One region of the Paenibacillus sp. FSL R5-0908 genome, then DNA from elsewhere that is predicted to be linked to it. Evidence: a T-box and tRNA genes for the amino acid it is inferred to sense, from the RefSeq annotation. Region 1 holds a T-box; the other holds one or more tRNA genes.
What was found. A T-box is a leader RNA that pairs with one kind of tRNA and senses whether it is charged. The one in region 1 lies ahead of tyrS (tyrosine--tRNA ligase), so its partner is inferred to be a tRNA-Tyr.
Positions count from the first base shown of each region.

Region 2: it encodes a tRNA-Tyr, which carries the amino acid that the T-box ahead of tyrS (tyrosine--tRNA ligase) is inferred to sense. The anticodon was not compared.

Region 1 covers NZ_JBBOUV010000001.1:4,462,295-4,478,122, reverse strand. Annotated here, with positions in the region: gene MKZ09_RS20385 (DNA alkylation repair protein) at 1-8, shown strand, start outside; gene MKZ09_RS20380 (acetamidase/formamidase family protein) at 243-1,793, shown strand; gene MKZ09_RS20375 (Lrp/AsnC family transcriptional regulator) at 1,872-2,318, opposite strand; T-box leader at 2,471-2,701, shown strand; gene tyrS (tyrosine--tRNA ligase) at 2,888-4,147, shown strand; gene MKZ09_RS20365 (hypothetical protein) at 4,335-4,649, shown strand; gene MKZ09_RS20360 (anaerobic sulfatase maturase) at 4,860-6,104, shown strand; gene MKZ09_RS20355 (ROK family protein) at 6,168-7,367, opposite strand; gene MKZ09_RS20350 (chromate transporter) at 7,554-8,216, shown strand; gene MKZ09_RS20345 (chromate transporter) at 8,228-8,761, shown strand; gene MKZ09_RS20340 (formylglycine-generating enzyme family protein) at 8,797-9,774, shown strand; gene MKZ09_RS20335 (helix-turn-helix domain-containing protein) at 9,814-10,647, shown strand; gene MKZ09_RS20330 (sulfatase) at 10,754-12,142, shown strand; gene MKZ09_RS20325 (cache domain-containing sensor histidine kinase) at 12,224-14,002, opposite strand; gene MKZ09_RS20320 (response regulator) at 13,989-15,428, opposite strand; gene MKZ09_RS20315 (ABC transporter permease) at 15,679-15,828, shown strand, end outside.
Region 2 covers NZ_JBBOUV010000001.1:132,080-147,907, forward strand. Annotated here, with positions in the region: gene MKZ09_RS00615 (UDP-N-acetylglucosamine 1-carboxyvinyltransferase) at 1-561, shown strand, start outside; gene rho (transcription termination factor Rho) at 727-2,079, shown strand; gene MKZ09_RS00625 (radical SAM protein) at 2,105-3,382, shown strand; gene rpmE (50S ribosomal protein L31) at 3,504-3,701, shown strand; RNA gene ffs (signal recognition particle sRNA large type) at 3,820-4,088, shown strand; gene dnaX (DNA polymerase III subunit gamma/tau) at 4,226-5,995, shown strand; gene MKZ09_RS00645 (YbaB/EbfC family nucleoid-associated protein) at 6,043-6,354, shown strand; gene recR (recombination mediator RecR) at 6,393-6,992, shown strand; gene MKZ09_RS00655 (DUF2508 family protein) at 7,130-7,381, shown strand; gene MKZ09_RS00660 (pro-sigmaK processing inhibitor BofA family protein) at 7,415-7,681, shown strand; rRNA gene MKZ09_RS00665 (16S ribosomal RNA) at 7,984-9,541, shown strand; rRNA gene rrf (5S ribosomal RNA) at 9,666-9,782, shown strand; tRNA gene MKZ09_RS00675 (tRNA-Ile) at 9,829-9,905, shown strand; tRNA gene MKZ09_RS00680 (tRNA-Ala) at 9,930-10,005, shown strand; rRNA gene MKZ09_RS00685 (23S ribosomal RNA) at 10,145-13,070, shown strand; tRNA gene MKZ09_RS00690 (tRNA-Ser) at 13,153-13,244, shown strand; tRNA gene MKZ09_RS00695 (tRNA-Met) at 13,275-13,351, shown strand; tRNA gene MKZ09_RS00700 (tRNA-Val) at 13,360-13,435, shown strand; tRNA gene MKZ09_RS00705 (tRNA-Thr) at 13,468-13,543, shown strand; tRNA gene MKZ09_RS00710 (tRNA-Asp) at 13,558-13,635, shown strand; tRNA gene MKZ09_RS00715 (tRNA-Phe) at 13,698-13,770, shown strand; tRNA gene MKZ09_RS00720 (tRNA-Tyr) at 13,779-13,864, shown strand; tRNA gene MKZ09_RS00725 (tRNA-Lys) at 13,870-13,942, shown strand; gene MKZ09_RS00730 (PucR family transcriptional regulator) at 14,092-15,186, shown strand; gene MKZ09_RS00735 (ABC transporter ATP-binding protein) at 15,298-15,828, shown strand, end outside.

The DNA.
Region 1 (15,828 bases):
TAAATTAGTGCATTACTTTAGACTGGATAATCAAACGTCAAACACTATGGGCTAATAAGTGTTGGCGTTTTTTTATTGTGCAGTTAACTTTGATAATTCAAGAAAAATACTCCTTCGTGTTTATTATTTAAATCAAAATTCGTGAAAATATTTATATTGTTAATCCTCAGGTCATCTGTTATACTCAGAAACACCAAATGTTATAAAAACTAACACAAATTAAAGGAATGGAGGATTTTCTTATGAAAAAACAAATAATTCGTAATGTGGGTGTCACTTTATCCCTGTTTTTAGGGGTGAATTCGTTATCTGGTGTTATGTATGCTAACACATTAAACAATGCGTATAAACCAAAAACCCATGTTTTGAAGGCGAATTCGGAAACTGTTCGATGGGGGAATATAGGTAAGGGAGATCCAGCTCTAACTGTACAATCGGGAGACATCGTAACGGTTGAGGCCATTACACATCATTCAGGCGATGATTACGAGCGGATGATTAAAGGAGATGCGGGAGTGGAGGATATTTTCCACTGGATTAAAGGGGAGAAGAACGAAGCGCTCCGCGGGCCAGGCGTACACATTATGACAGGTCCCATCGCTGTTGAAGGTGCTGAACCGGGAGATGTGTTGGAAGTGAAGATTCTGGACATGAAGCTGAGACCAAATGGGAATGACCAATACGCTGGCAAAACATATGGCGTGAATGCCGCAGCGAACTGGGGTTATCTATACGGAGATATGGTAGAGGAGCCGAAAAAGCGTGAGGTAGTAACCATCTACGAGATGGATACGGAGGGTGGAACAGATTATGCAACAGCTGTATATAACTACAAATGGTCTGTGCAAACCGATCCGGATGGTCAAGTGCACCCGACAATTGACTACCCGGGTGTTATCGTTGACCATAATACGATTGATAAGAACTTCGATGTGCTAAAAGGTGTGAAAATTCCGGTACGTCTCCACTTTGGTACAATGGGTGTGGCGCCAAAAGAAGCGGATGTTGTTGACTCCGTTCCACCTTCTTACAACGGCGGTAACGTAGATGATTGGCGGATTACCGAAGGTGCAACGATGTATTATCCTGTATCCGTAGCTGGTGCACTACTGTCGATCGGTGACCCGCATGCCGGTCAAGGCGATTCGGAGATTAACGGAACTGCGATTGAGACATCGGTCACAGGGGATATACAAGTTATTCTTCATAAAAAAACATCGCTTAACAACAAGCTGAAAGGTTTAAACTTCCCATTACTTGAAAATGAGAACGAGTGGGTCGTGCATGGATTCAGCTACGCTAATTATTTGGAGGAGCTGGGGGCTAGTGCTCAGACGGATATCTTCAAAAACTCATCCATCGACAAAGCCATGAAGGATGCCGCTCATAAAACAAAAGATTTTTTAATGGCTGGAATGGAATTGAGCGAAGATGAAGCGTATTCTCTGATGTCTGTGTCAGCTGATTTTGGAATTACACAAGTGGTGGATGGAAACTGGGGCGTACACGCCTTAATTGATAAAGGTCAATTCGGCGATTCTGAGCGCAAGCCCGTGGTTTTACGGAGCAGCTTTGAGAACTTTGGAGCAAAGGTTGGCTGGCAGCCAGCCACTAAGACAGTTACGCTGAGCTACAATGGCAATGTACTGGAGATGAAGGTTGGAGCGACAACGGGAATTTACAACGGAGAGACAGTGAAGCTTGTAGCCCCATTAAGTGTTGTGAACGGGCAGGTTGTGGTCAGCGAATATTTCGTGAACTTTTATAAAGCTAAGCTGGCTAAGACAGAGTAGGACGAAATAGCAATTATTTGATAATTCTAATAAAAATTTAGATGAGAAAAGAACCGTCTTTATAGGCGGTTCTTTTTCTTATATATTTAAGCCGTCTTGATTTTTGTGGCGTTTCAATAAAATTTGGTTTTCTGCACGTACCAGTCCATCCAGACAATAGATTGATTCATGCATAAACCGTTCCATCTCTTCAAGATTCTCAACTAAGATGTGAATATGCAGAATACAAGGTCCTGTCATTTCGTATAATACAGCTACACGTTCGTTTTCTTTTAATACGTCGACAATATGATTCAAATGAGCAGGTTCTACTTCAAGTTCTAGGTAGGCGGAGATTTTCTTTCCTAACTTTTCGGCACTGATGACAATCGAGAACTGTTCAATAATCCCTTGATTGACTAGCCGATCAATACGGTCTTTCACCGCGACACTTGATAAACTGACTTCTTTAGCTAGATCAGTATAGGAAATTCTGCTGTTTTGGGCCAGCCGCATCAAAATATGGTTATCGATAGGATCTAGCATGCGGATTCGTTCACCTCTTTTTTCGTAATTGTATCAGAAAAAAAGTGGGAATGCCTATTAGCGCTTTACAGTAGAAGTGTGTGGCGGCATTCTCTGCTGAAGGTAGTTGACATAAAAGAATTATTTCACTATACTGGCTGTAATCTTATATACGATATACGTTGAAGGAGCCCAGTAGTAACTTAGTCCCTGTTCCAGAAAGCCGGGGGTTGATGAAACCCGGTACACACTAAGCTTGCGAATTACACTTTGGAGTATCTTGGGTAACACCGAGCGGAATGGCGAACGATATCTCGTCAAGAGTGGTATCAATGGTATGCTTGAGTATAAGCGTTTCATGGGTGCAATCTGGGTGGTAACACGGTTATTCAATCGTCCCTATGTCTACAATAGACAAAGGGACGATTTTTTTGTTTTTAAATATAAGGATTTATAGGGTTCACTTCATCAATGATCCTTATATTTCTCGCTGAAACGGTACCGTCCTAAACAGGAGGACAGAGCCGTTTCCGCTTGGCGGACTGATGTTTCATTATAGGATAACTACTAATTTTGAGGGGTGTAAGGAAATGAATATTATCGACGAACTAGAATGGCGCGATGCCATCAATCAACAAACAGATGCCGAAGGGCTTAGAGAACTGACCAATCAAAAATCGGTATCTCTGTACTGCGGTGTAGATCCAACGGGTGACAGTATGCATATTGGCCACTTGATTCCATTCATGGTGCTCAAAAGATTCCAGCTGGCAGGACATCGTCCGGTTATTCTAATTGGTGGGGCTACGGGAACGATCGGTGATCCAAGTGGACGTCAATCCGAACGCTCTTTGCAAACGCTGGAGCAAGTCCAAGCCAACGTTGATGCACTTACAGCACAAATGAAAAAATTGTTCGTGACTGATGGCGACAATCAAATCCGCATGGTGAACAACTACGATTGGACGCATAAAATCAATGTTATCGAATTTTTGCGTGACTATGGTAAAAACTTCAGCATCAATTCGATGCTTGCCAAGGATGTTGTAGCGAGCAGATTGGACAGCGGAATTTCCTTTACGGAATTCTCCTACCAAATCCTGCAATCCCTGGACTACCTGCATCTGTTCCAGCATGAAGATGTGCAGCTGCAAATCGGTGGTTCTGACCAATGGGGGAACATCACAAGTGGCTTAGATCTGATTCGTAAAAAAGAAGGTTCTGAAGCGGTAGCATTCGGACTTACCATCCCGCTTATGCTGAAAGCCGATGGTACAAAATTCGGTAAAACAGCTGGCGGAGCCATTTGGCTGGATCCGAACAAAACGACAGCTTTTGAATTCTACCAGTTCTGGGCAAATACAGATGACCGTGATGTTGTGAAATACCTGAAGTACTTTACCTTCCTCTCTAAAGAGCAAATTGATGCACTTGCAGAAAAGGTGCAAACCGAACCGCATAAACGTGAAGCGCAAATAACACTGGCTGAAGAAATGACCAGATTCGTACATGGTGAGGAATTGCTGGAGCAGGCTAAACGTATTACTGCCGCTCTGTTCAGTGGAGATATTAAATCTCTGACCGCTGACGAGATCGAGCAAGGCTTCAAGGAAATGCCGACCTTCGAAACGACATTGGAGTCCAAAAATATCGTGGAGTGGCTGGTAGATCTAGGAATTGAGCCATCCAAACGTCAAGCACGTGAAGACATCACCAAAGGCGCAATTTCCATGAACGGTGAAAAAGTTAGCGATGTAGCATTTGAAGTTACGGCCAGCGAAGCCATCGGCGGACGTTTTATCATTATCCGTAAGGGGAAGAAAAACTACAGCCTGGTGAAATTGTCCTAATAATAAGAAGCCTTCCTTATGAATAAGGAAGGTTTTTTGTTGTATTTTAAGTATAGAGGCCGACTATTTGCATATTAAGTGAAATTTGAAAGGTGAAATCGTCAAAATTATGGTAAGCTTAGGATTCGTGTGATTTATGGATTAACATGATATTCTACAACTATAACAGAAAATTAGGAGTGGTAATTTGAGAAGACAAAAACCAATGACCATGGAAGAATTAATGAATGAGTTACAAGGACAGAAAACGTATCAAGAAGATCCCAATCACATCTCTTTCGAAAAATTGTTTAATGAAGCGTTTATGAGTAAGTATTCCAATTACAAAAGTTTCGATGAGTTTGTAACCAAAGGGAACTTTCAAGTAAAGACAGAAGAAGATGTTGCTGACATACCTGATGAACTGTTTGATCGTCATGTTGTTAGGGAGACGAAGTTTGCGGATTGGAAATCCATGTTGGAAACAGCAAATAGAGAATACGTCCGTAATAATAAGACTTAGTCTCTAACTACCGTTAGACTCATCCACAAAGAAACTGCACACCCTTATTGCTTTGTCCCAACGGACAATGGGGAGTGCAGTTTTTTTATGTCCAGTTATTTGACCAGCTATGATGTTTTACTCATCGTTGACTTGCAGATCTATGATTTAATTGAACAAATAGGCATTAGGTTTTACAAAGATAGTATTACATAGGAGGGGCAGAATCGTATGACTGCATGTATACAAACCTCTAAGCAGGAGACCCTTCATGTCATGTGGAAAACCGTCTCAGAGGATTGTAATCTAGCCTGTAAATATTGCTATTACAGTACAGCCGGGGGACATCCTCAGCAACCGATCCGGGTGATGGATACGGAGCTTCTGGAGCGGTTTATCGCTCAATACATGAAAAGATCATCAGGGATAGCGACTTTCTCTTGGCAGGGTGGGGAGCCATTATTGGCCGGACTTTCGTATTTTGAACAAGTGATTTCATTTCAAGCTAAGTACGCTCCGCCTCATACGATGATCAGTAATGCACTGCAGACCAATGGAACGCTTATCCATGAGAAATGGGCGAAATTTTTTAAACGGTATAACTTTTTGGTTGGGATTAGTCTGGATGGCCCAGAGCCTATTCATGATGCTCATCGTGTAACGGGTTCGGGGAAAGGCAGTTATGATCTAGTTATGCGTGGGATTCGTCATTTACAGAATGAGGGTGTGGAGTATAGTATTCTGACGGTGATTCATGAAGATAACGTGACGAAACCAGAGGAGTTGATGGCATTTTATCTAGAACATACCTTTCCGAATATTCAGTTTATCCCCTGCATGGATTTTGTTTCTCAGAAAAGTGATGTAGCGGGACGTTTCCGAATTACACCTGAACAATACGGAGTCTTTTTATGCCGTACATTTGACCTTTGGTACAACGGTGGGTATCCAGAGCTTCCTATTCGTATTTTTGAGAATATGCTTCTTGTATTCATGCATCGTGAGGCAGAGTTATGCGTTCACAACTCATGTTGCCCGAAGATGATGGTGCTTGAAACGAACGGGGATGCCTACCCTTGCGATTTCTTTATTGATGAAGAGCATAGGCTAGGAAATATCGGCCAAACTGACCTGGAAACACTGCTAACCAGCCCAGTATATGATGATTTTTTGTTAATGAAGCCCAATTTGAATGAATCATGCTATAAGTGTGAGTACCTTAGCTTTTGCAATGGGGGATGTCCGCGCAACCGGAATTGGCTTGATGTTAATGATCGGACTGAGGTTGATTATTTCTGCCATAGCTACAAAATGTTCTACTCACACGCCTATGAACGCATGTTATTACTGGCGAACCGACTTAGATCGGAGCGGATGCTGGAGTACAGGAAAAGTGCAAAACCACTTCCGGGTCGAAATGATCCATGTTTCTGCGGAAGCGGGAAGAAATTCAAAAATTGCTGTCAGGCATTATAGCTTTGACTACATAAGGTTGTCCCAACAGTCATGCAAAGGATTGGGAACAACCTTTTTGTTATGCTATAGTACCATATGATTTCTCGCCATTATTGCCGCACCCGTCACCACAGCTTCTTCTTTTAATATACCTAGGGAGAAGTGAGGTTGGTATTCAGAATAACGGTAAGTGTTTCTTTGTGCCACCTCTACCGCTGTTTGGAAAAACAACTCGTGAGAGTGAATGAGCGCACCACCTAGAATGATGGTCTCTGGATGAAATAGGTTGATAACGTTGGCGAGCCCGATCCCGAAGTGGCTGGCAGCTTGGGTAAATAATTCACGCGCGTGTGGATTACCGTCTCTAAAGGCTTGTACCAATACATCATAAGTCAGCTTCTCAGGCGCCACTTTATATCTTTGGAGGATCAGATCGTTGTCCATTTTCGCCTCCGAGCGTGCACTTTGTTCTATGGCCTGCACAGATACAAATGCTTCCAGAGCCCCGTAGTTCCCGTCATGATTTAATCGGGGTCCATCTGTCTGGATGATCATTTGACCGATTGCATCTTCCATATCCATTGTGCCATGAACAATACTTCCATGCGACATCATCGCATACCGGAGTCCTGCTCCAGCATGTACATAAAGCATATGCTGAATGTTTGCGTGACGGATAGACCATCGTTCCCCAAGCAATGCGGAATTGGCACCGTTGTCCAACCAAGCTTTGAACCCCGTCCGTTCCTCCACCAGTTTGCAAATCGGCAGATTGTTCCAGCCTGAAGAAGGGAAGTGCAGCGGTTTTAGGATCAAACCATGTTCCCGATCAAGTGGCCCCACAGCCCCTATTCCTATCCCGATGATTTGACTGTCCACTAACTGATGGTCCCGAAGGAAAGCGCGTATTTGATTACTGATATGATCTATAAATCTTTCAGGTGTGAATGCCTGATCCATTCGCCAGTGAACAATTGATTTTGGGTTCATTTGCATATCAAATAAACCAAGAGAAGAATACACCCTGGAGATCTCTAACCCGATTATATAACCGTAGGAAGGATTAATCTGGTATAAAATAGGTCTTCTGCCTCCGCTAGATTCCCCAAATCCGCTTTCTATCAGCAAGCCTTCTTCCGTCATCTCATCCAATATCCGGGTCATTGTGCTTTTGGTAAGTGAAAATGTCTGTAGAAGATCCAACTTGGAAACAGTACCTTGTTCGGCGATTCGGTCGTATAGAAGTTTTTTGGGTGATGGAATGTGTGTCGAGCGCTTTTCCACGATATACCTCCAAGCTATATATAGGATGAACTTGTAAGATCGTTTTTTATATAGTTTGTATTTATTAACATGAATATAGTATAACTCATAAACCCTTGGTTGTATTTTACCGTTCAAAAAACTTAATTCCATTTTGGGAAAAAGTGATATAATGAAATTACGACAGATTATAAAAGGGTGGATTCCATGAGAACAACTATGAAAACAGATATGATACCGAATACAGATCTGAGGATAAGTCTACTTTTTCAGTTGTTTTGGGTATTTGTTCGAATTGGTCCTGTAACCTTCGGGGGAGGTTATGCGATGATCCCTATGATCGAACGGGAAATTTCCGCTAAACGAAAATGGCTGGGTGAAGAGGAAATGGATGAAATTCTATCTTTAGCTGGTGCTGCACCTGGGGGTGTAGGTGTAAATGCAGCGGCATTCATTGGTTATCGTCTTGCTGGTGTGAAGGGGGCGATTGCTGCAATCGCAGGGATAACGATTCCAACCTTTATCATTGTTTGTTTGCTTAGCGCCGTATACTCCCAACTGGCCGACCAGCCAAAAGTCATTGCCGCTATGAAAGGGATAAATGGTGCTGTTATTGCCTTGATCCTATTAGCTGCATATCGAATGGCCAAGAACGCTATAATTGACAAGACTACCGCTGTTACGGCGTTAGTTATACCGGTTGTTTTACTGGTTTTTGGAATTAATCCCATTTACGTGATTGCAGTTGGTTTATGTATTGGGTTTGTATATCTGCAAATTAAACAGCTCTTAGGGCTCCAAGTTCGAACGGAGAAGGAGTCCTTGAAAGCTTCTGATGAAGAGTCGAATTATCCGGAGTATTACATCTAGGGGGAAGCGATGTGATTTGGAGTTTATTTTTCACTTTTATAAAAATTGGCCTTCTTTCTTTTGGAGGAGGGTACGCCATCATTCCGATGATTCAGCATGAAGCCATGGCTGGGGGTTGGTTATCCGAAGGGGAATTTCAAGAGGTAGTTTCCATCGCAGGGATGTCACCTGGTCCTGTTGCGACGAACAGTGCAACCTTAATCGGATATCGTATAGCCGGAATGGAAGGAGCGATTGTGTCAACATTAGGCATGGTTCTGCCCTCATTTTTAATCATCATTGTTATTTCTGTCTTCTTTTATCGGGTGAGGGATAGTCAATGGATTAAAACGTTATTTTATGGTTTGCGGCCAGTGATTACAGGCTTGATTGCCTATGCTGCGATTCGTTTTGGCTTAAATAGCGTGGAACATACTTATATTACTTGGCAGACCCTTGGCATGTTGATCATTGTATTCGCTGCACTTTATGGTTTAATGAAATATAAGCTGCATCCGCTCACCATCATCGTTGCCTCTGGCATTCTTGGGGTAGCTTTTTTTTAGACAGAGCCGGGACGATCCCAGATTGGAGGTAAATCATGTCAGAGAATATACGGGCATGTTGTTCAGCTAGTCGAAATCAAGTCGCGAAACAAGAATCTATTGATGTTTGTAAGGAGAACACAACGGTTCAAGGAGTAACAGGGGGGAAAGGTTTCTCGGATATGATCCTTATCCCTGGAGGCACTTTTCTTATGGGGACGGATGATAAGGAAGGGTTCCCCGCAGATGGAGAAGGGCCGACTAGGAAGGTTACCTTATCTTCCTTTTTGATGGATGCAACGGCGGTTACGAACAAGCAGTTTGCTGCTTTTATCAAGGAAACAAACTATGTTACAGATGCGGAACGTTTTGGATGGTCATACGTGTTTCATTCTTTTGTTTCCATGGAGACAGGGAAAAAGGTGACCCAAGTAGCCACTCAAACCCCCTGGTGGTGGGTGGTGGAGGGAGCGGATTGGTGTCATCCTGAAGGTCCGGATTCCAAAGTAGATGAACGACTTGAACATCCGGCTATTCACCTATCATGGCATGATGCGGATGCATATTGTCGCTGGGCTGGTAAACGTCTGCCTACGGAAGCGGAGTGGGAGTATGCCGCACGAGGAGGACTGGTTCAGAAACGGTATCCTTGGGGGGACGAATTAAAACCAGGCGGAGAGCATCGCTGCAATATTTGGCAGGGAAAGTTTCCCGATAAAAATCATGCCAGCGATGGTTTTGCAGGTACCGCACCTGTAAGGTCCTATCAGCCTAACGGCTATGGTCTTTATAATATGTCAGGGAACGTGTGGGAATGGTGCGCGGATTGGTTTACTAAGGACTATCATTTATCTTCCGAATCCGTGAATCCGAAAGGTCCAGTAAGTGGTGTCGCAAGATCGATGCGCGGAGGATCGTATTTATGCCATAAATCTTACTGCAACCGTTATCGGGTGGCGGCTAGAAGCAAAAATACTCCAGACAGCTCTGCCGGAAATATTGGCTTTCGATGTGCGGCTGATTATACAGGTTAGAGCACTTTTACGACTACTACATAAGAAGGAGGAACTTCCTTGTCCTCTATCATCCATAGTCAGTTTGACATCAGCGTGCTGGACGTCCTAAAGATTCAATATCAGAAGCGGATCCTGTTCGATTATGTCCAGTCTTGTTATACCGTCTCTTATATCCAAAAAGGTGAGGTATTGACGACATCCTCGGAAGGAGAATATGTTGCTTCTGCCGGAGATGTGATGATTCACCGTCCTAACGAGCCTTTTAATGTGATCTCCAAAACGGATGGTATACATTATCTGTTTAATATTAACGCTAAAGTTAAAGACGGGGATGACTTCTTTAAGTTATTCCCTTTAGGCAAGGTGATTCGGGTCCGGGATCGAAGCGAATATGAGCGAAGGTTTGACGAGTTGCGAAGCTTGTGGTTGCAGGAGGAAGATGATTTCAGGAATGTTCAGGTCGGTTCATTGGCATTTTTTCTTCTTTATGAAATTATGGAGAGTACCAAGCTTGGCGGGCGCCGCTCTTCACGAGATCCCTTTATCACGGACCGCTTTAACGAAGCGTTGCAATATATGGAGGAGAGGCTTGATCAGGAGATTAGTAGAGAGGAGCTTTCCAAGCTCTATCATATGAATCCTGTTTATTTTAGCCGGGCATTTCAGAAAATATATAAACTGACACCCATGCAAATGCTGCGGAAATTGCGGCTGCAGCAAGCTAAACAAATGCTGGAATATACGGATTATACAATTGAGCATATCTCCCAGAGATGTGGTTATTATGATGCTTCACACTTCAGCAGGGTATTTCGTGGCGAATACGGCAAGGGGCCGGCAGAGTACCGGAAAAGTATCGAATTTACAAAAACAAACATCGCTACTCCATAGCGGAGCTTTCCATATTCATTTACTCTTATAAGCATGAGCAGATCATTCTAAGCTGCCCGAATCGAGCGTAACCATTTCGATGAATAGGAAAGGCAGGGAATAACTCATGAGAATCTTGTATTTGGATTTGGATTCGCTTCGCCCGGACCATCTGGGATGTTATGGCTATCATCGGAATACCTCCCCGAATATCGATTCAATCGCTAAAGAAGGTGTCACCTTTACCAACTACTATTGTTCAGATGCTCCTTGCCTGCCATCTCGTTCTGCTTTAATGTCGGGGCGATTTGGCATTCATAATGGGATTGTAGGGCATGGCGGAACCGCTGCTGATATGCGTAGAGAAGGAGCCAAACGTGAATTCAATGACCGTCTGGGGATGGAGAGCCTTCCGGCTATATTAAGGCAAGCGGCGATGAAAACCGCATCGATCAGCACCTTCTCCGAACGACACTCGGCTTGGACCTTTAACGCCGGGTTCCAAGAAGTGTTTAATGTTGGTGGCAGAGGGCATGAGACGGCAGAGCAGGTGCTTCCAGTGGCACTTAAATGGCTTGAGGATAATGGGGAGTCCGAAAATTGGTTTCTGCACCTGAATTTCTGGGATCCGCATACGCCTTATCGTACACCTGAGAGCTACGGTAATCCGTTCAAGAAGGAGCCTTTACCCGATTGGATCACGGAAGACGCGTTTGAGCTTCACCGAAATAAGAAGGGGCAGCATAGTATTGAAGATATGAATACGCTCGCGAAATCGCACTATCAGCAGCATTTCAGGCATCAGCAGGAGATAGAGAACCGTGATGACCTGCGTGTTATCTTTGACAACTATGATGCTGGAGTTAAGTATCTGGACGAGCATCTCGGGAAAGTTTTTTCTAAGCTGAGAGAACTTGGCGTGATGGAAGATACGGCTATCTTGATCTCTGCGGATCATGGAGAGAGTCTGGGTGAACTAGGAATTTACTCCGAACATGGCACAGCAGACGAGGCGACTTGCCGTATTCCGATGATTGTTCGCTGGCCAGGGGGCAAGAAGGGAATCGTGGAGGAGGGGCTACATTATCACCTTGATCTAGGCCCAACATTAGCAAGCCTTTTGAATTTGAAAGGGGCTGCTTCTTGGGATGGTGAAAGTTATGCAGGAGCCATTCTGGAGGGGGATTTGGGAGGGCGTGAGTATCTCGTAATCTCACAATGCGCGCATGTGTGTCAACGCAGCGTCCGGTTTGCGGATTGGTTATATATACGAACCTATCATGACGGACACCATGGATTCCCGCTAGAAATGCTGTTTGATTTGAAGCACGATCCTTATGAACAACATAATCTCGCCGAAGTGCGTAAAGACGTTTGTATGAAGGCTGTCTATTTGTTGAATGAATGGCATGATAATATGATGAGCTCCATGGATTGTGATATCGATCCATTATGGACGGTACTTATGGAAGGTGGACCCTACCATGCGAAAGAGTATCTGAGCTCATCCTTATAGAATGCTTAATAATATCCTAGAAAATGCGGCGAATGAAAGACATATGAAAGGGAGGTTGCCCTGAATGGGCAACCTCCCTATTTATGTTCTCGCTTTTTGTGGATCTATTAAAGATCCGGGAAGCCTCAAAACGGTCTTCGTCCCGCTACCCTCCTTACTGTACAGCAGAACACCGCAAGGATCCCCATATTTAAGATTTAGACGATTATTGACGTTTAGGAGACCGATATGATCGCCTGATTCTATATTCTTACCAGCCAGCAACTCCGTTAGTTGTTCCAGTCTTGTTGGATCGATGCCTACACCATTATCTTCTACCACGATTTCAAGCAGCCCTGCTTCGTTTTTCTCTACGGAGATCAGCAAAATTCCTTGTCCTTGTGCCTCAAGCCCATGACCAAGCGCATTTTCAACAATAGGTTGAAGGATCATTTTAGGCACGGGAATGTGTAACCATTCCTGTGGACACAACAACTTGTAAGTAAATTTGTCGGGGAAACGGCCTTGGTAAATCCTCACACAAGATTCCGCGATTTTCAGCTCTTCCCCAAGTGTTACCTCCTCTTTGCCTTTGATGCTGTACTTGAGCATTGTGCTTAAGGCGGTAGTCATCTCGAAGATATCCCGATTTCCTTTTACGATAGCAACGCCCTTGATTGTATCTAAAGTATTGCTTAAGAAATGCGGATTAATTTGACTTTGTAAATACGAATATTCCGCCCGCTGCTTTTCCAGATCGGTCAGATAAAGTTGAGTTGAAGCATCGATTAATTGGTCCGTCAAATCGTGGATCCGTGTGGTCATATCGTTGAACTGTCGGGAGATGATTTCAATCTCAGCATAGCCCTTTAAATCGACCTTGTTGTTCAATATCCCCAGACTTCCGCCCTTTAATTGATTCATATAGCGCATAAGTCTAGACAACGGCCTTAAGAGATTCATCATAAGCACAGAATAAGGAATAGAGACGACCAGCAAGATTAAGGCTAGAAGAGCATAGCTGACCTTCTTCAATTTCTCCAGTTCTTTCATTAAATTATGGACAGGAACAGCGGTTATGATTTTTCCAGAGATCTCCGGTAAGCTAAAGGACTGAATGGCATATTTCTGTCCATGAACTGTCTTGACGATGGACTCTCCATCCCTTCCAGTTGCCCGAGTTTGAAACTGCTGGAGCATATCCTCCGGCTCATTGCTATTAGAGTAGATCATGCCTTTATCATCCATCATAAAAAAGCTGGTTCCGACCAATCGGGGATACTCAGAAATTTCAGTTTGAATGGCCTTCATATCTACAATAACTGCGAGATAGCCAATTTTTTCACCATATAGGGACGTGTCACCTGAAGCGAAGATGTTCATTCCGAAAAGCAGTTTTCTCTTGTCGATGACTTTGTCTGGAGGACTGTATCCGCGATAATGAACGATTCCATCCTCCTCAGCTGTTTTCATAAGATCGATAGCATATTTTGTTCTTCCTGCTAAGGAAATACGTGTGTTTGAGCTACCGATAACAATAATATCTAAGATGTCTGTGTTCATATTTCGGGCGATGCTCAACAATCCTTCAACTTTTTGGGATAAATCGTAGACTCGAAGCTTATCCTTCTCGACTAGGAACTTTTGAACGGTCGAATCGTAACCCACATTCATCATCATGGAAGAAACGTTGGCATAGTTGTCAGAAATCCGTTGCTTGAGAAGGGAGACCAGCTCCGTATTGTATTGCGTATTTTGATTAATGATAGTTTCGCTTGATAGTTGGTAGACTCGTGAAACGATGATTGGGATAATGGCAACAATAAATAACCCGAATAGCAAAACCTGAGTACGGATGGATAGTCTCTTAAATGTCTTCATTGTTTTGTTCCCTATATTGTGTAGGTGTCATTTTGAGATGCCGCTTAAAAATTCGTGTGAAGTAGAAATAATCCTGAAAACCGCATTTCTCACCGATTTGGTAAATGGAAAGGTTGGTTTCGATCAGCATTTTACAAGCGTATTCAATTCGTAAACGACTGATATGTTCGATGATGGTCTCGCCGACCTCTTTTTTGAATAATTGGCATAAATAATTTGGGCTTAAAAAAAACTGATTGGCTAAATGCTGGATCGAAATTTCTTGATTGAAATGGTTGTGGATGTATAACATAATTTCTTTGACTTTGTGGTTTGAGATTCGTGAAATATCAGATTCGTTTCTGTTCATAAAAATATCAAGTGTCATAAGAATCAGATCATCGATCATAGCTTCAGCCGTACCGTACCGATAATAGAGCTGTTCATAGCCTTCAAAAAAACGGCCGCTAACCCGAGTCCCTTCCCGAGGAAATAAGTAGAGGATCGATGTATAGAGCAAATAAGCTTCTTTAATGGTGAACGTTCCCTCTTTGAATAATTTCTTTATCGATTCCATGGCTGCTATGAAACCGAGCCGGTCTTTATTATGAAGAATCCGGGAAATCTCTTTGAGCTTCTCGTCGACCGGTATCTCCTGTTGTGAATTTACCCGGTAACATCCGGGCTTCCCCGTTGTGAACATATTGAAAGCAGCTTGAGAGGCGGACTCTAAAGACGCATCCAATTGGTGTATATCCGAAATAGGAGGCCCGATCCCTACCCCGCACTCTTGTACAACTTCTGTTTGTTCAATGCCCTGGAGGAAGACTTCGTATTGGCACTCTTCTAATAAGTAACCATACCGACGCCGGCTCATTGGGAAGACCAGGGAAGAGAACTGCCCGGCATTTACAGGTGAACTTAACCCTTGGATAACAATGGGGATATGAGGGGTATCTTTCGACAAGGGTATTTTCTTCTCATCCAACCATAAGCTAATTCGTTCAAGATCTCCGGAACAAACCGCTTCATAAAGTTCGAAGTCGTGGATAGGTTGTTCTTTAACTGTCTTGGAATCGTGTTGCTGGGCTATTCGGTTGAGCATTCCTTCAATTTCTTCGATTTCAAAGGGTTTGAGACAATATCCGAAAGTACCATAATTCATTGCTTTTTGTGCATAAGCGAACTCGGCATGTCCGCTGAGTACGATAAAGATCGTATCAGGCGCGATGGCCTTGCCACGTTGAATGAGCTCTAGTCCATTCATAACAGGCATCTTGATATCTGTTAGAACAAGGGTGGGGCGAAGCGATTGAATTAATTGAAGGGCTTCTTGCCCGTTTTCGGCATCGTCGATCACTTCAAAGCCGTATTTCTTCCAATTCACTCCTGCTTTAATTCCTTCTACAATCCACTTCTCATCATCTGCAATAATCACTGAACGCATAAGTGAATCCCCCTCTCTTTATAGAGCTCTTAGATTTATCCTAGCGATTGTGGACCAAGGGGGGTATGGACGATTTTACGCTCACTATGTCCGATATTACGTGCCACGGGAAGGTCACCCGCCAAGGTGTGAAAAATCCACATGATCGGAGTTGTATTCTCTATACAAGAGAATTTACACTCCCGATATAATTTACCATATAAATCGCTTACAAGTATAAATAATCTCATACAGAAAGGTGGGGAGAAGATTGGCTGATTCTGTAACCGCTCGTACGCCTAAACGAAGCTTAAAAACTCGTGCTCCAAAGCAAAGTTTAGGAAAAACGATTTTACAGTACAAGTATTTTTACCTTATGGTTCTACCGGTGTTAATCTGGTACGCCCTCTTCAGCTATGCT
Region 2 (15,828 bases), 4.3 Mb from region 1:
CGGATTCAAGCAGGAACTTATATGATTGCCGCTGCGGCTACGCGTGGTAATGTGTTGATAGATAATGTTATTCCTAAGCACTTGGAAGCCTTAACAGCCAAGCTTTTAGAGATGGGCGTGGATATTGAAGAGCTTGATGAAAGTATCCGAGTTATAGGTAGAGCTAATTATGAACATGCAGATGTTAAAGCACTGACCTATCCTGGATTTCCTACAGATTTACAATCTCCTATGACGAGTATGCTGACACAGGCAGAAGGGGTTAGTGTGCTTAGCGATTTCGTCTATAGCAACCGCTTTAAGCATGTGCCAGAGTTGGTAAGAATGGGCGCAAAGATTCGTGTTGAAGGCCGATCTGCAATTATTGAGGGCAGTAAACTTAATGCTGCAAAAGTAAAGGCGGCTGATCTGCGTGCGGGTGCAGCCCTTGTCATTGCCGGGTTAACAGTAGAGGATGGTATTACTGAAGTGACCGGCGTAGAGTATATTGATCGTGGTTATGATAATTTAGTGAGCAACCTTCGGCAACTTGGTGCTCATGTTTGGCGTGAGAATGAATAATATTAGGATATCCCGCTTGGAAGGAGTATTAATTTGCGGCCAAACCGCATATTTCCTTCCATTTGGGGTAATACTAACCTAATGAGCATTTTAATAGAATCATATTTTTTGCCTAGTAGATAGACTAGGAAGAACTCATTTAAAAATTGAATAGGTGGTTATTACATGGATCTTCAAATTTCCGATCTGGAAGAAATGAAGCTGACCGAGTTATATAAGCTGGCCAAGAAATACCAGATTCCTTATTACGGACAGCTGAAGAAACGGGAACTGATCTTTGCGATCCTTCGGGCACAGGCAGAGCAGAGCGGTCTCATGTTTATGGAAGGCGTACTAGAAATTTTGCCTGAGGGCTATGGATTTCTTAGGCCGATTAACTATTTGCCCAGTGCTGAAGATATTTACATCTCAGCTTCACAAATTCGTAAGTTTGATCTCAGAAGCGGAGATCTTGTGTCTGGTAAATGTCGGACACCAAAAGAAAATGAACGATATTTTGGCCTGCTTCAAGTCAATGCCGTTAATGGCGAGAACCCTGCTAGTGCAGCGGAGCGTCTTCATTTTCCAGCATTAACACCACTTTATCCGCAAGACAAGCTACCGCTTGAAACATCCCCTACTCATTTGTCTACCCGAATAATGGATTTGCTCGCTCCTGTAGGTTTGGGGCAGCGGGGTTTGATTGTAGCACCTCCAAAAGCAGGAAAAACGCTCCTCTTAAAAGAAATTGCCAATAGTATTTCCACTAATAATCCTGAGATTGAGCTCTTTGTATTGCTGATTGATGAACGTCCTGAAGAAGTAACCGATATGCAGCGTTCTGTAAAAGGCGAAGTGGTTGCATCGACGTTTGATGAGCTTCCAGAGAATCATATTAAAGTGGCTGAGCTTGTGTTGCAAAGGGCACTTCGTTTAGTTGAGCACAAGAAGGATGTAGTTATTCTTTTGGATAGCATTACGCGTCTGGCGCGTGCTTATAATCTGGTGGTTCCACCATCTGGACGTACACTAAGCGGGGGGATTGACCCGGCGGCTTTTCACCGGCCGAAGCGGTTTTTTGGTTCTGCACGGAATGTGGAAGAAGGCGGCTCATTAACTATTTTGGCAACAGCATTAATAGATACTGGCTCGCGTATGGATGATATTATATATGAAGAATTTAAGGGTACCGGTAACATGGAGCTTCATTTGGACCGCAAATTGGCGGAACGCCGGATATTCCCAGCTATCGATATTCGTCGTTCAGGTACACGTCGCGAAGAAGTGCTCTTGAGCAAAGAAGAACTGGATACGATTTGGGCGATTCGCAAAAATATGAACGAGTCCTACGATTTTGTGGAGGGATTCATCAAAAAGCTGCGTGATACGAAGACTAATGCTGAGTTCTTGGCATCCTTTGACGTTACTGGGGCAAAAACAACACCAAACGGGACTGCAAGTAACGGGGGCACCTCCAACAGTGGTACAGCTGCTCGTCGTACCACTCGAGCGAAGACACCTTCAGTACCTACAACTTGAGAATTGATAATAAGAGGAGACTAACATGTATTTGGTATATGCCGACGGGCAAGGAAACGTATATGATCATCCCGAACTGTACGGGCTAGCCCGTAGTGGGGATATGATTGTTGAAATGCTGGAGGAAGAATTAATTCCATTACCAGAAGGTGCTACGCTCGTGGGCTTGCCTAGTACACGTGCTGTGGGTATGAATCCTGAGACGGGTGAAATGATGTCTTTGCCGGAAGGCTCGCAGGCTGTCGGAGCGCTGCTGCCGCAAGGCTACACTCGTCTATGTCTTCCTGGTTATGTGAAGACAGATAAGTCTTATAAGCTTCCTCTGTTTGGGTATTCGGCTGTAGTGTGGAAGGATGGCGGGTTCTATGTTGCGGCAGACCCTACCGATAATCCGGAGAAATGGAATCCACTTAATTGTGACAAGGAAGATCTTGAAGTCAGCGTTGGTGAGATGACAGCCAAATATCCTGATAACCGCCTCTATGAACATCTTTCTAACTGTGCGCTTGGTTATGAATGCCTGACTTCCTCCAATACCTTTTTAGGGCGTTGGGAGGGCGGTGTACCCGTCTCTTATTCATGTAATGCTGGATGTTTTGGCTGTATTTCTGAGCAACCTGATGATAGCGGCTTTGTATCTCCGCAGACTCGGATGAATTTCCGGCCTACGGTCAACGAAATTTCACAAGTTATGCTGGAGCATTTAAAGACGCCTGAATCGATTATCAGCTTTGGACAAGGCTGTGAAGGGGAACCTTCCACGCAGGCAAAACTTATTATAGAAGCTATTCGTGAAGTGCGCTCGATTACTGATATGGGCTATATCAATATCAACACCAATGCGGGATTAAGCGATCATATGCGAGGAATCGTTGATGCTGGGCTCGATTTGATGCGTGTCAGCACAATCAGTGCCCTTGATGACCATTATAATGCTTATTACAAACCACGCGGTTATACATTGGCTAATGTAGAGAAATCTTTGAAATACGCTGCTTCGCAGGGGGTTTACACATCGATCAATTATCTGATCTTCCCTGGTGTGACTGATCGTGAAGAAGAGATTGAAGCGATGCTGGAGTTTGTAAGACGTACTGATCTGAAGCTTATTCAGATGCGCAATCTAAACATCGACCCGGAGAGTTATTTAGAGTTGATTCCACCTGCCCAGGGTGAAATCCTTGGGATGAAGACGATGCTTGATATTTTCCGCGATGAACTGCCGGATGTAGTTATAGGCTCTTATACACATGTGCCGCCAGCAGATATGGCGCGGGCTAAACGGCGGGGAATCAATATTTAAGCAGCTAAAATGTAAAAATGAAACATATTGCCCAATTCGATATTTCGTGCTAAAATACCACAGTGTAATCATATAACTCTGGGTCCGCATGAGGCTTAGGGCATGAGAGGTGAAATTCAAAATGCAAGAAGCAATTCAACCAAAGTATAATGTAACTAAGGTAACCTGCGCATGTGGCAACACTTTCGAAGCTGGCTCTGTTAAACAAGAGCTTCGTGTCGAAATTTGCTCCAACTGCCATCCGTTCTTCACTGGCAAGCAGAAGTTCTTGGATGCCGGCGGTCGCGTTGATAAATTTAAGAAGAAATATGGTATCTAATTTGAACAGTCGCTTTGCGGCTTAACGGTTAGATTGAGCCCCCCAGCTGTATAGCTGAGGGGCTCATTTTATGTCTTGGAGTTGATTTTTGTCCGAGCGTGAGCTATACTTATCTTCGCCGTGCTAGACGGGGAGGTAGCGGTGCCCTGTAACTCGCAATCCGCTGTAGCGAGGTTGAATTCCTGTTAGAGGTGCTATCGATGTGAGGCCTTGGTTCCTACGGGCTGTGTTGACAGTTGGGTCCTCCGCAATGAGTGCTTATGAACCTGGTCAGGTCCGGAAGGAAGCAGCCATAAGTAAGATTACTCTTGTGCCGGAGGGTGGCCTAACTCGAGCAGTCATGTAGGGTTGCCGCTTGGATCGTAGCCATCAATAACAGGTGCACGGTTTATAATTCTGTTTATCATAGCATCTTTGCCACAAGCAAAGATGCTTTTTGTTTTTGGTCAATAGCCGATGAATATAGTATAATAAATTTGCGACAAATGCCGGGAAAGCGGCAGCTTAAGAGAGGGTAATGCATAGTGGAACATATCGCGCTGTACCGTGCTTGGCGGCCGCAGTCGTTTCAAGACATGGTTGGACAACAGCACATTATCCAAACGCTGCAGAACGCAATTCGTGAACAGCGGGTTTCGCATGCCTATCTGTTCAGCGGTCCGCGGGGAACTGGTAAGACAAGTGCTGCTAAAGTCTTAGCTAAAGCGGTTAACTGTGAACGTGGGCCAGGTCCGGAACCTTGTAACGAATGTCCATCCTGCCTGCGAATCGCTGCGGGTAATGTAATGGATGTGCAGGAAATAGATGCGGCATCAAACCGGGGCGTAGAGGAGATTCGTGATCTGCGTGAAAAGGTGAAGTATGCACCTACCGAGGTGCGCCGTAAAGTGTATATCATTGATGAAGTGCATATGCTGACTACAGAAGCTTTTAATGCTCTATTAAAGACGTTGGAGGAACCGCCGTCACATGCGATGTTTATTCTTGCGACAACGGAACCTCACAAATTGCCAGCGACAATAATTTCCCGTTGTCAGCGTTTTGACTTCCGTAGAGTGGCGTTAGAAGAACAGACCGCCCATCTGACTGCTATTTGTGAGAAGGAAGGGATTACAGCGGATAACAACGCATTGCAGTATATTGCCCGTCTATCTGATGGTGGTATGCGTGATGCATTGAGCTTGCTGGATCAGATTTCATCCTTTACAGATGGTAACGTTACGTACGAGCAAGTGTTAGGAATGACAGGAGGAATTCCCTCCGAGCAATTTGCCCGTCTTGCTACTGCGATATTGGAAGGTGATATGGGTCTTCTTCTGGAGCTTGTTGAGCAGCTTATGCATGAAGGTAAAAGTGCGGATAAATGCCTAGAGAATCTCATGTATTATTTCCGTGATTTATTGATGATTAAGATGGTACCCGAGGCCGATCAATTAACAGAGCGGGTGCTGAATCCTGCAGAATTTAAAGATATGGCCACCGCATTTTCTCGGGAGCGTCTATTTCAGATTGTAGATACAATCAATAAATACCTAGGTGAAATGAAATACGCAACACATCCTCAGACACTGTTTGAAGTGGCGCTGATGAAGCTATGCAGCTTGCAGCAAGAGGTAAGCCAGAGCGCCGCATTTGCTCCGTTAGGCGAAACAAATGCCGGCGTAGGCGCGAATAATTCAAGCGTTGACTCTGGTGAACTGGATCTTCTCAAAAGACAGATCGCAGCACTGGAGAAGAAGCTGGAACAGGCAATGCAATCCGGTGGCATTTCCGGAGGAGGGCGTGATGGTGCTCCTGCACCGAAATCGCACGCGGTTCCAACACCGCGGGTTTCTTCAGCCTCAAAAATGCCTCCTAACGTAGATAAGTTTATTGCTGGTAAAGATAGTCCCGATTTTGCAGCTATCTATAAACAGTGGAGCCTTGTCCTGCAGGGAGTGAAAGAGGAAAAGGTAACGGTTCATGCATGGTTTGTAGACGGTGAGCCAGTATCGATTATGGAGGATGCGGTGCTTGTTGCATTCAAGAACACGATTCACCGCGATACTACGGAGAAGCCGGCAAACAGACAGGTTATTGAGAGTGTGCTTGCAGCGCGTCTAGGCAAACCTTATAGGCTTGTAACCATGATGCTTCGTGACTGGAATGAAGCTGCCCAGAAGTCTGTGGGACAGACTGGCAAAGAAGAACTACAATTGGAGCATGAACATGATACTGCAGAAGCTAAACCTGAACCTTGGATTGATGAGGCTATCCAGCTTTTTGGAGAAGACCTTGTTGTCATAAAAGAGTAATATAAACATACTAGCGCTAATTGCGCATCCCAAAGGAGAGACGATGTATGAATAATATGAACCAAATGATGAAGCAAGTTAAGAAAATGCAGGAGCAAATGCTTAAAGCTCAAGAGGAACTCGGAGGCAAGGTTATTGAGGGTTCGTCAGGTGGCGGTGTAGTTACTGTCCAAGTAAACGGCCACAAAAAATTGCTGTCTATTCAAATTAAACCGGAAGCCGTTGATCCGGAAGATGTTGAAATGCTGCAAGATCTTGTAATCACTGCTGTAAATGATGCATTGACTCAAGCTGAAGAGCTTGCTAACAATGACATGGGTAAATTCACTGGTGGAATGAAGATCCCAGGCTTGTTCTAATAGCCCACTCCACTTCAGTCTAAAGGAGAATTATTAATTTGTATTATCCCGAACCGCTAGCTAAGCTGATCGATGCTTTTACGCGTTTGCCCGGGATTGGACCGAAGACAGCCGCCCGGTTAGCTTTTCATGTGCTTAACATGAAAGAGGATGAAGTTATTGATTTTGCAAAAGCGCTAGTAAGCGTCAAACGCAATCTTCACTATTGCTCGGTCTGCTGTAATATTACGGATACGGACCCATGTAGAATATGTCAGGACAAAACTAGAGATCCTTCAGTGATATGTGTGATTCAAGACTCCAAGGATTTGGTGGCTATAGAACGAACCAAGGAGTTTAATGGATATTACCATGTTCTTCAGGGCGCTATTTCACCTATGGAAGGTATCGGCCCTGATGATATTCGCTTGAAAGAATTATTGACCCGTCTGAGTGATGAGAGAGTAAGCGAGCTTATTATGGCGACTAACCCCAACATTGAGGGGGAAGCAACGGCGATGTATATTTCTCGTCTTGTTCGGCCGTTTGAGATTAAAATCACCAGGATAGCTCATGGCTTGCCTGTAGGTGGCGATCTTGAATACGCTGATGAAGTTACCTTGTCCAAAGCGTTGGAAGGCCGTCGCGAGCTATTCTAGCAGCTCTATAGTGGTATTTTTCAAAAAGGAAGCCCTCGGGTTTCCTTTTTTTTGTTCTAAGTTTGTCCCTATCCCGATATGAATGAGAATAACGAGATGTGTATTTTGCATCAAAATTATTCTGAGGAGGAATTGAAATGGGATGGTGGAGAGAGCTGTGGCGGGGAGTGGATAAGGAACAAGGCAAAAAGGAAAGTGAGGGGTGGGAAACCCTCTTAGAGGTCCGTAAGGCGCATTCAGAGTGGGAGAGGGCTTACCTGATGTTCGACGAGGCGTTGGGACAGGATCAGATAGATTACGCGATATATATTTTGGAGGCGGCAGAACGTAAATATCAGATACATCTCAAACATGCAAAAAGCTTAGGGTTGAACAGCAGTCAAATTTAAGGGCTTGTAAATAATTGTATAAGGGGGATCTACATGCTTAGAATGGTAGCTATGGGCGTATTGATATTATCCGTTATCTTATTAGGTTTAGTTGTATTTAGAAAAAAGCTGGGTTTTGGGTGGCTAAGTTTATTTGGGGTTCATTTGGTATTGGCTGCACTTGGGATATATGTAGTGAACTTCTCAGGTTTGCTCACGCAGGTGTATATCCCTTTGAACCCTGCAACTATAGGCGCAGTAACGGTTCTTGGGCTTCCTGGCGTGGTTATGTTGCTCGGATTAAGAATAATTTTATTTTAATGCTTGACGTGGCTTTGAAAAATATGATACATTAAGTCTCGCCCGTTTGGACAAGCTGTTGATTAACAACTTGCTGAAATGGTCAAGCAAAAAAAGAAATTAAAAAAAAGCTTGACGAAAACAAAGGCGCTGTGATATATTATAAAGGTCGCTGCTGACAAGCAACGACGACGAAAGATGAGACATTGATCTTTGAAAACTGAACAACGAGTGAGTAGGAAATCACGTAAGTGATATCCAAAGTTAGAGAATTAATTTTCTTGTCAGATGTTTCAAAATGAGCATATCGCTCTTTTCAATACTAATTGGAGAGTTTGATCCTGGCTCAGGACGAACGCTGGCGGCGTGCCTAATACATGCAAGTCGAGCGGAGTTATTTTGAAAGCTTGCTTTCAAAATAACTTAGCGGCGGACGGGTGAGTAACACGTAGGCAACCTGCCCTTCAGACTGGGATAACTACCGGAAACGGTAGCTAATACCGGATAATTTCTTTTTTCTCCTGAGAGAAGAATGAAAGACGGAGCAATCTGTCACTGAGGGATGGGCCTGCGGCGCATTAGCTAGTTGGTGGGGTAACGGCCCACCAAGGCGACGATGCGTAGCCGACCTGAGAGGGTGAACGGCCACACTGGGACTGAGACACGGCCCAGACTCCTACGGGAGGCAGCAGTAGGGAATCTTCCGCAATGGGCGAAAGCCTGACGGAGCAACGCCGCGTGAGTGATGAAGGTTTTCGGATCGTAAAGCTCTGTTGCCAGGGAAGAACGTCCGGTAGAGTAACTGCTACCGGAGTGACGGTACCTGAGAAGAAAGCCCCGGCTAACTACGTGCCAGCAGCCGCGGTAATACGTAGGGGGCAAGCGTTGTCCGGAATTATTGGGCGTAAAGCGCGCGCAGGCGGCTATTTAAGTCTGGTGTTTAAACCTTGGGCTCAACCTGAGGTCGCACTGGAAACTGGGTGGCTTGAGTACAGAAGAGGAAAGTGGAATTCCACGTGTAGCGGTGAAATGCGTAGATATGTGGAGGAACACCAGTGGCGAAGGCGACTTTCTGGGCTGTAACTGACGCTGAGGCGCGAAAGCGTGGGGAGCAAACAGGATTAGATACCCTGGTAGTCCACGCCGTAAACGATGAGTGCTAGGTGTTAGGGGTTTCGATACCCTTGGTGCCGAAGTTAACACAGTAAGCACTCCGCCTGGGGAGTACGGTCGCAAGACTGAAACTCAAAGGAATTGACGGGGACCCGCACAAGCAGTGGAGTATGTGGTTTAATTCGAAGCAACGCGAAGAACCTTACCAGGTCTTGACATCCCTCTGAATCTGCTAGAGATAGCAGCGGCCTTCGGGACAGAGGAGACAGGTGGTGCATGGTTGTCGTCAGCTCGTGTCGTGAGATGTTGGGTTAAGTCCCGCAACGAGCGCAACCCTTAACTTTAGTTGCCAGCAGGTAAGGCTGGGCACTCTAGAGTGACTGCCGGTGACAAACCGGAGGAAGGTGGGGATGACGTCAAATCATCATGCCCCTTATGACCTGGGCTACACACGTACTACAATGGCCGGTACAACGGGAAGCGAAGCCGCGAGGTGGAGCCAATCCCATCAAAGCCGGTCTCAGTTCGGATTGCAGGCTGCAACTCGCCTGCATGAAGTCGGAATTGCTAGTAATCGCGGATCAGCATGCCGCGGTGAATACGTTCCCGGGTCTTGTACACACCGCCCGTCACACCACGAGAGTTTACAACACCCGAAGTCGGTGGGGTAACCCGCAAGGGAGCCAGCCGCCGAAGGTGGGGTAGATGATTGGGGTGAAGTCGTAACAAGGTAGCCGTATCGGAAGGTGCGGCTGGATCACCTCCTTTCTATGGAGAATCGTTCTCTGCAATGAGGACATTCAAATCGGAAGCTCAGCTTCCACAATAGAACCTTCGGGTTCGAACACTCACTCGTGTTCAGTTTTGAAAGAGCAAGTCTCTTTCGTATGCGTTTGGTGGCGATAGCGGAGGGGTTCCACACGTACCCATCCCGAACACGACCGTTAAGCCCTCCAGCGCCGATGGTACTTGGACCGAAGGGTCCTGGGAGAGTAGGACGTTGCCAAGCGGACAACCAATTCATTGGTTGATTCACAATGTTATATATGTTATATGGGCTTTTAGCTCAGTTGGTTAGAGCGCACCTCTGATAAGGGTGAGGTCGGTGGTTCGAGTCCACCAAGGCCCACCATATAACATTATAGAGTAATTTTATGGGGCCATAGCTCAGCTGGGAGAGCGCCTGCCTTGCAAGCAGGAGGTCAGCGGTTCGATCCCGCTTGGCTCCACCATAAATTTTTAAATGAATAACTTTTTCAACTTGATCCTTGAAAACTGGATACCGAAACGAATTTGCGTTTTAGAACATCTTTTAGCAACTTGTGCAAACAAGTAAATGTTATTAGTGAGATTTTTCTTCGGAAGAATCAAGGTTAAGCTAATAAGAGCACACGGAGGATGCCTAGGCGCCAGGAGCCGACGAAGGACGTGGCGAACAACGAAACTGCCTCGGGGAGCTGTAAGCAAGCTTTGATCCGGGGGTGTCCGAATGGGGAAACCCAGCTGTGGTAATTCGCAGTTACTCATTTCTGAATACATAGGAAATGTAGAGGCAGACCAGGGGAACTGAAACATCTAAGTACCCTGAGGAAGAGAAAACAATAGTGATTCCGTCAGTAGCGGCGAGCGAACGCGGAACAGCCTAAACCTAAGAGCTTGCTCTTAGGGGTTGTGGGACGTCTCACATGGAGTTACAAAGGAATATGGTAGGTGAAGAGGTCTGGAAAGGCCCGCGATAGAGGTAAAAGCCCTGTAACCTAAACTGTATTCTCTCCGAGACGGATCCCGAGTAGTGCGGGGCACGTGAAACCCCGTATGAATCCAGCAGGACCATCTGCTAAGGCTAAATACTACCTGGCGACCGATAGTGAAACAGTACCGTGAGGGAAAGGTGAAAAGCACCCCGGAAGGGGAGTGAAATAGAACCTGAAACCGTGTGCTTACAAAAAGTCAGAGCCCGATCTATGGGTGATGGCGTGCCTTTTGTAGAATGAACCGGCGAGTTACGTTTAACATGCAAGGTTAAGCCGAGAAGGTGGAGCCGCAGCGAAAGCGAGTCTGAATAGGGCGACTTAGTATGTGGACGTAGACCCGAAACCGTGTGATCTACCCCTGTCCAGGGTGAAGGTGCGGTAACACGCACTGGAGGCCCGAACCCACGTACGTTGAAAAGTGCGGGGATGAGGTGGGGGTAGCGGAGAAATTCCAATCGAACTCGGAGATAGCTGGTTCTCCCCGAAATAGCTTTAGGGCTAGCCTCGGTATAAGAGTAGTGGAGGTAGAGCACTGATTGGGTGCGGGGTCCGCAAGGATTACCAAGCTCAGTCAAACTCCGAATGCCATATACTTATTGCCGGGAGTCAGACAGTGAGTGCTAAGATCCATTGTCAAAAGGGAAACAGCCCAGACCATCAGCTAAGGTCCCCAAGTGTGTGTTAAGTGGGAAAGGATGTGGAGTTGCACAGACAACCAGGATGTTGGCTTAGAAGCAGCCACCATTGAAAGAGTGCGTAATAGCTCACTGGTCGAGTGACTCTGCGCCGAAAATGTAACGGGGCTAAACACACCACCGAAGCTATGGCTAGATGCTTTGCATCTGGGGTAGGGGAGCGTTGTGTAGGGGTTGAAGGTGTACTGAAAAGAGCGCTGGACACTACACAAGTGAGAATGCCGGTATGAGTAACGAAAAGATCAGTGAGAATCTGATCCGCCGAAAGCCCAAGGTTTCCTGAGGAAGGCTCGTCCGCTCAGGGTAAGTCGGGACCTAAGGCGAGGCCGAAAGGCGTAGTCGAAGGACAACAGTTTGAAATTACTGTACCACCGTAATCCGCTATGAGCGATGGGGTGACGCAGGAGGGTAGTGACGCGGACTGATGGATGTCCGTCTAAGCAGTGAGGCTGGTGTGTAGGCAAATCCGCACATCGTTAAGGCTGGGCTGTGATGGGGAGCGAAAATTATAGTAGCGAAGGTCATGATCTCACACTGCCAAGAAAAGCCTCTAGCCAGGAGAAGGTGCCCGTACCGCAAACCGACACAGGTAGGCGAGAAGAGAATTCTAAGGCGCGCGGAAGAACTCTCGTTAAGGAACTCGGCAAAATGACCCCGTAACTTCGGGAGAAGGGGTGCCCCGGTAGTGTGAATAGCACGAGGGGGCCGCAGTGAAAAGGCCCAAGCGACTGTTTAGCAAAAACACAGGTCTGTGCGAAGCCGCAAGGCGAAGTATACGGGCTGACGCCTGCCCGGTGCTGGAAGGTTAAGGGGAGTGGTTAGGGGTAACCCGAAGCTATGAACCGAAGCCCCAGTAAACGGCGGCCGTAACTATAACGGTCCTAAGGTAGCGAAATTCCTTGTCAGGTAAATTCTGACCCGCACGAATGGCGTAACGACTTGGGCGCTGTCTCAACGAGAGATCCGGTGAAATTTTAATACCTGTGAAGATGCAGGTTACCCGCGACAAGACGGAAAGACCCCATGGAGCTTTACTGCAGCTTGATATTGAATTTGGGTACGATCTGTACAGGATAGGTGGGAGCCGTAGAAATCGGAGCGCAAGCTTCGGTGGAGGCGCCGTTGGGATACCACCCTGATCGTATCTAGGTTCTAACCTAGTGCCCTTACCGGGTACGGGGACCGTGTCAGGCGGGCAGTTTGACTGGGGCGGTCGCCTCCTAAAGAGTAACGGAGGCGTTCCAAGGTTCCCTCAGAATGGTTGGAAATCATTCGCAGAGTGCAAAGGCATAAGGGAGCTTGACTGCGAGACCTACAAGTCGAGCAGGGACGAAAGTCGGACTTAGTGATCCGGTGGTACCGCATGGAAGGGCCATCGCTCAACGGATAAAAGCTACCCTGGGGATAACAGGCTTATCTCCCCCAAGAGTCCACATCGACGGGGAGGTTTGGCACCTCGATGTCGGCTCATCGCATCCTGGGGCTGAAGTAGGTCCCAAGGGTTGGGCTGTTCGCCCATTAAAGCGGTACGCGAGCTGGGTTCAGAACGTCGTGAGACAGTTCGGTCCCTATCTGTCGTGGGCGCAGGAAATTTGAGAGGAGCTGTCCTTAGTACGAGAGGACCGGGATGGACGTACCGCTGGTGCACCAGTTGTTCCGCCAGGAGCATGGCTGGGTAGCTACGTACGGACGGGATAAGCGCTGAAAGCATCTAAGCGTGAAGCCCCCCTCAAGATGAGATTTCCCAATTAGTAAGACCCCTTGAAGACGACGAGGTAGATAGGTTGGAGGTGGAAGTGCAGCAATGCATGGAGCTGACCAATACTAATCGGTCGAGGGCTTATCCTATACTTAAAATGCAGATTTGTTTCGGATTCAGTTTTCAGGGAGTCAAATTCCTGTTTGGATTGCTGTGGTACTGATATCGTTTGGAGAGATACCCAAGTGGCTATAAGGGGACCCTCTGCTAAGGGGTTAGACTGCGTAAGCGGTGCGTGGGTTCGAATCCCACTCTCTCCGCCATTTTCAATCCATAGCAATACTAATTATTGTGGCGGTGTAGCTCAGCTGGCTAGAGCGTACGGTTCATACCCGTGAGGTCGGGGGTTCGATCCCCTTCGCCGCTACCATAATACCTGGAGGCTTAGCTCAGCTGGGAGAGCATCTGCCTTACAAGCAGAGGGTCGGGGGTTCGATCCCCTCAGCCTCCACCATTTTCATCTTTTTAGAATTGCTTTTACACCGTGCCGGTGTAGCTCAACTGGTAGAGCAACTGACTTGTAATCAGTAGGTTGGGGGTTCAAGTCCTCTCGCCGGCACCATTTTTATTTAATGCGGAACCGTGGTGTAGTTGGCCTAACATGCCTGCCTGTCACGCAGGAGACCGCGGGTTCGAATCCCGTCGGTTCCGCCATTTTTTCCACAAAATGAGTGGGAAGTGTAAGACTTTTCCGCTTAATTGTCATGTAATCTTATGGCTCGGTAGCTCAGTCGGTAGAGCAGAGGACTGAAAATCCTCGTGTCGGCGGTTCGATTCCGTCCCGAGCCACCTTTTTTGGGGGATTAGCGAAGTGGCCAAACGCATCAGACTGTAAATCTGCTCACGTACGTGTTCGGTGGTTCGAATCCATCATCCCCCACCATTTATGAGCCATTAGCTCAGTTGGTAGAGCACCTGACTTTTAATCAGGGTGTCGAAGGTTCGAGTCCTTCATGGCTCATCCCAAACAGAAAGTCATCACCTTAGGGTGGTGGCTTTTTTTGTGTTTTTATGTCGTATTATAGTAGTGCGCTGCTGTAGTGATTAACATAATATTAGAGAATATGCTAAAATAGGCGAAAAGAGCAAAAGTGGTGGAGTATGGTGACTATGGATAGCGAAACATTGCGGAAAAAGTTAGAGCAGCTCACCGGAAAGAAAACCGGAATCAAGCAGTTAGGGAGGCAACATTCAGCTTCTCTTTTTAGCCTGGGATTGGAAGCACAAGAACAGCCGGTAATCCATGAGGGTCATCTTTGGGCACCATTATATGAGACTGATGGACGTGTAACCGCTGTCTGGGTGGAATTGGATGGACTTAACTCTTTGGAAATACAATTAGTGAATTATGCGGTTCGAAACTTTGCAATTGCACTAAAAGCTACTGGGGTTAGAGAAGAAGGGGAAGCGGAGGCTCGGCAGCTGGGTACCTGGTTGAACACCGAACTGGAGCAAGAGAAAAATGACTCTGAGATACCCGATGAGATGGCTCTAAAGGGACGTTTATTCGGAGATATGGTTCCATTCCTACTTAGCAGTGAGAATGCACATAGCCCGCAGATCACTTATCGTTCCTTAATGAAGCTGTTGCGCAGCTATTTTGAGAATGAAATTCTGCTTATACCTCTTCAAGAAAAAGAATGGTTAATATTGGCCCGGAAGGAATTACTCACGGGCGGAGATGATAAGGATGAGGAAGAAGAGAGCGTAGATGAAATTCTGGCTCAGACAAGCATGGGCTTACACGAACTGATAGCCAGCGAATGGGTAGGTGTATTCCATTTGGCTGTAGCTCCGGCTATCGTTCCTGTTAAGGGATTGACGGGATCCGTGGCCTTGTTGAGAGAGACTATTGTACTCGGACGAATTTTCCAAGTGGGTGAATATATTCATTTACCTTGGGAGCTGCATTTGGAACGTTTGGTTAACAGCATTCCTGATGCACGGCGTAAACAGTTACTTGGACAGATTGGCGACTATTCTTCCGTATTATCAGATAAAGAAATGCTGATGACTCTGGAGACGTTTTTTGAGATGGATTGTAATGTAAGTGAAACAGCCAAGAAGCTATATATTCATCGCAACACGCTTTTATACCGTCTGGACAAGATAAAGCAGGAGACGGGTGCCGATGTGCGTAGCTTTGGGGACGCTGCTATTGTGAAGCTTACTATGCTTTTGTATAAAGTGACGAAAAGGAAATAGGTTTTTTGTGAACGTTACAAATAGCCACCGTGTCCCGTCTAGGGTAATATAAATGTACAAGGAAAAAAGAATTTTTCAATTAATCAATAATTAACTCGAGGGGGAAATACAATGGCAGGCGTACGTTTAGAGCATATTTTCAAAAAATACCCGGGTTCAGATAAAGCAACAGTAATGGATATCAATCTTGATATTAAAGATAAGGAATTTCTAGTATTGGTTGGACCATCCGGTTGCGGTAAATCCACAACTTTGCGTATGATCGCTGGTCTGGAAGAAATCTCCGAAGGTAAAATGTACATTGGCGATCGTGTAGTCAACGACGTTGCACCTAAAGACCGCGATATCGCGATGGTATTCCAATCCTACGCACTGTATCCGCATATGAGCGTATACCAAAACATGGCTTTCGGTTTGAAACTTCGTAAAGTGAAGAAAGATGAAATCGACAAGAAAGTACGTGAAGCTGCTAGAATTCTCGATATCGAGCATTTGCTAGATCGTAAACCAAAAGCACTTTCCGGTGGTCAACGCCAACGTGTCGCTTTGGGACGCGCTATCGTACGTGATCCACAAGTCTTCTTGATGGATGAGCCTCTTTCCAACTTGGATGCTAAACTTCGTGGTCAAATGCGCGCTGAA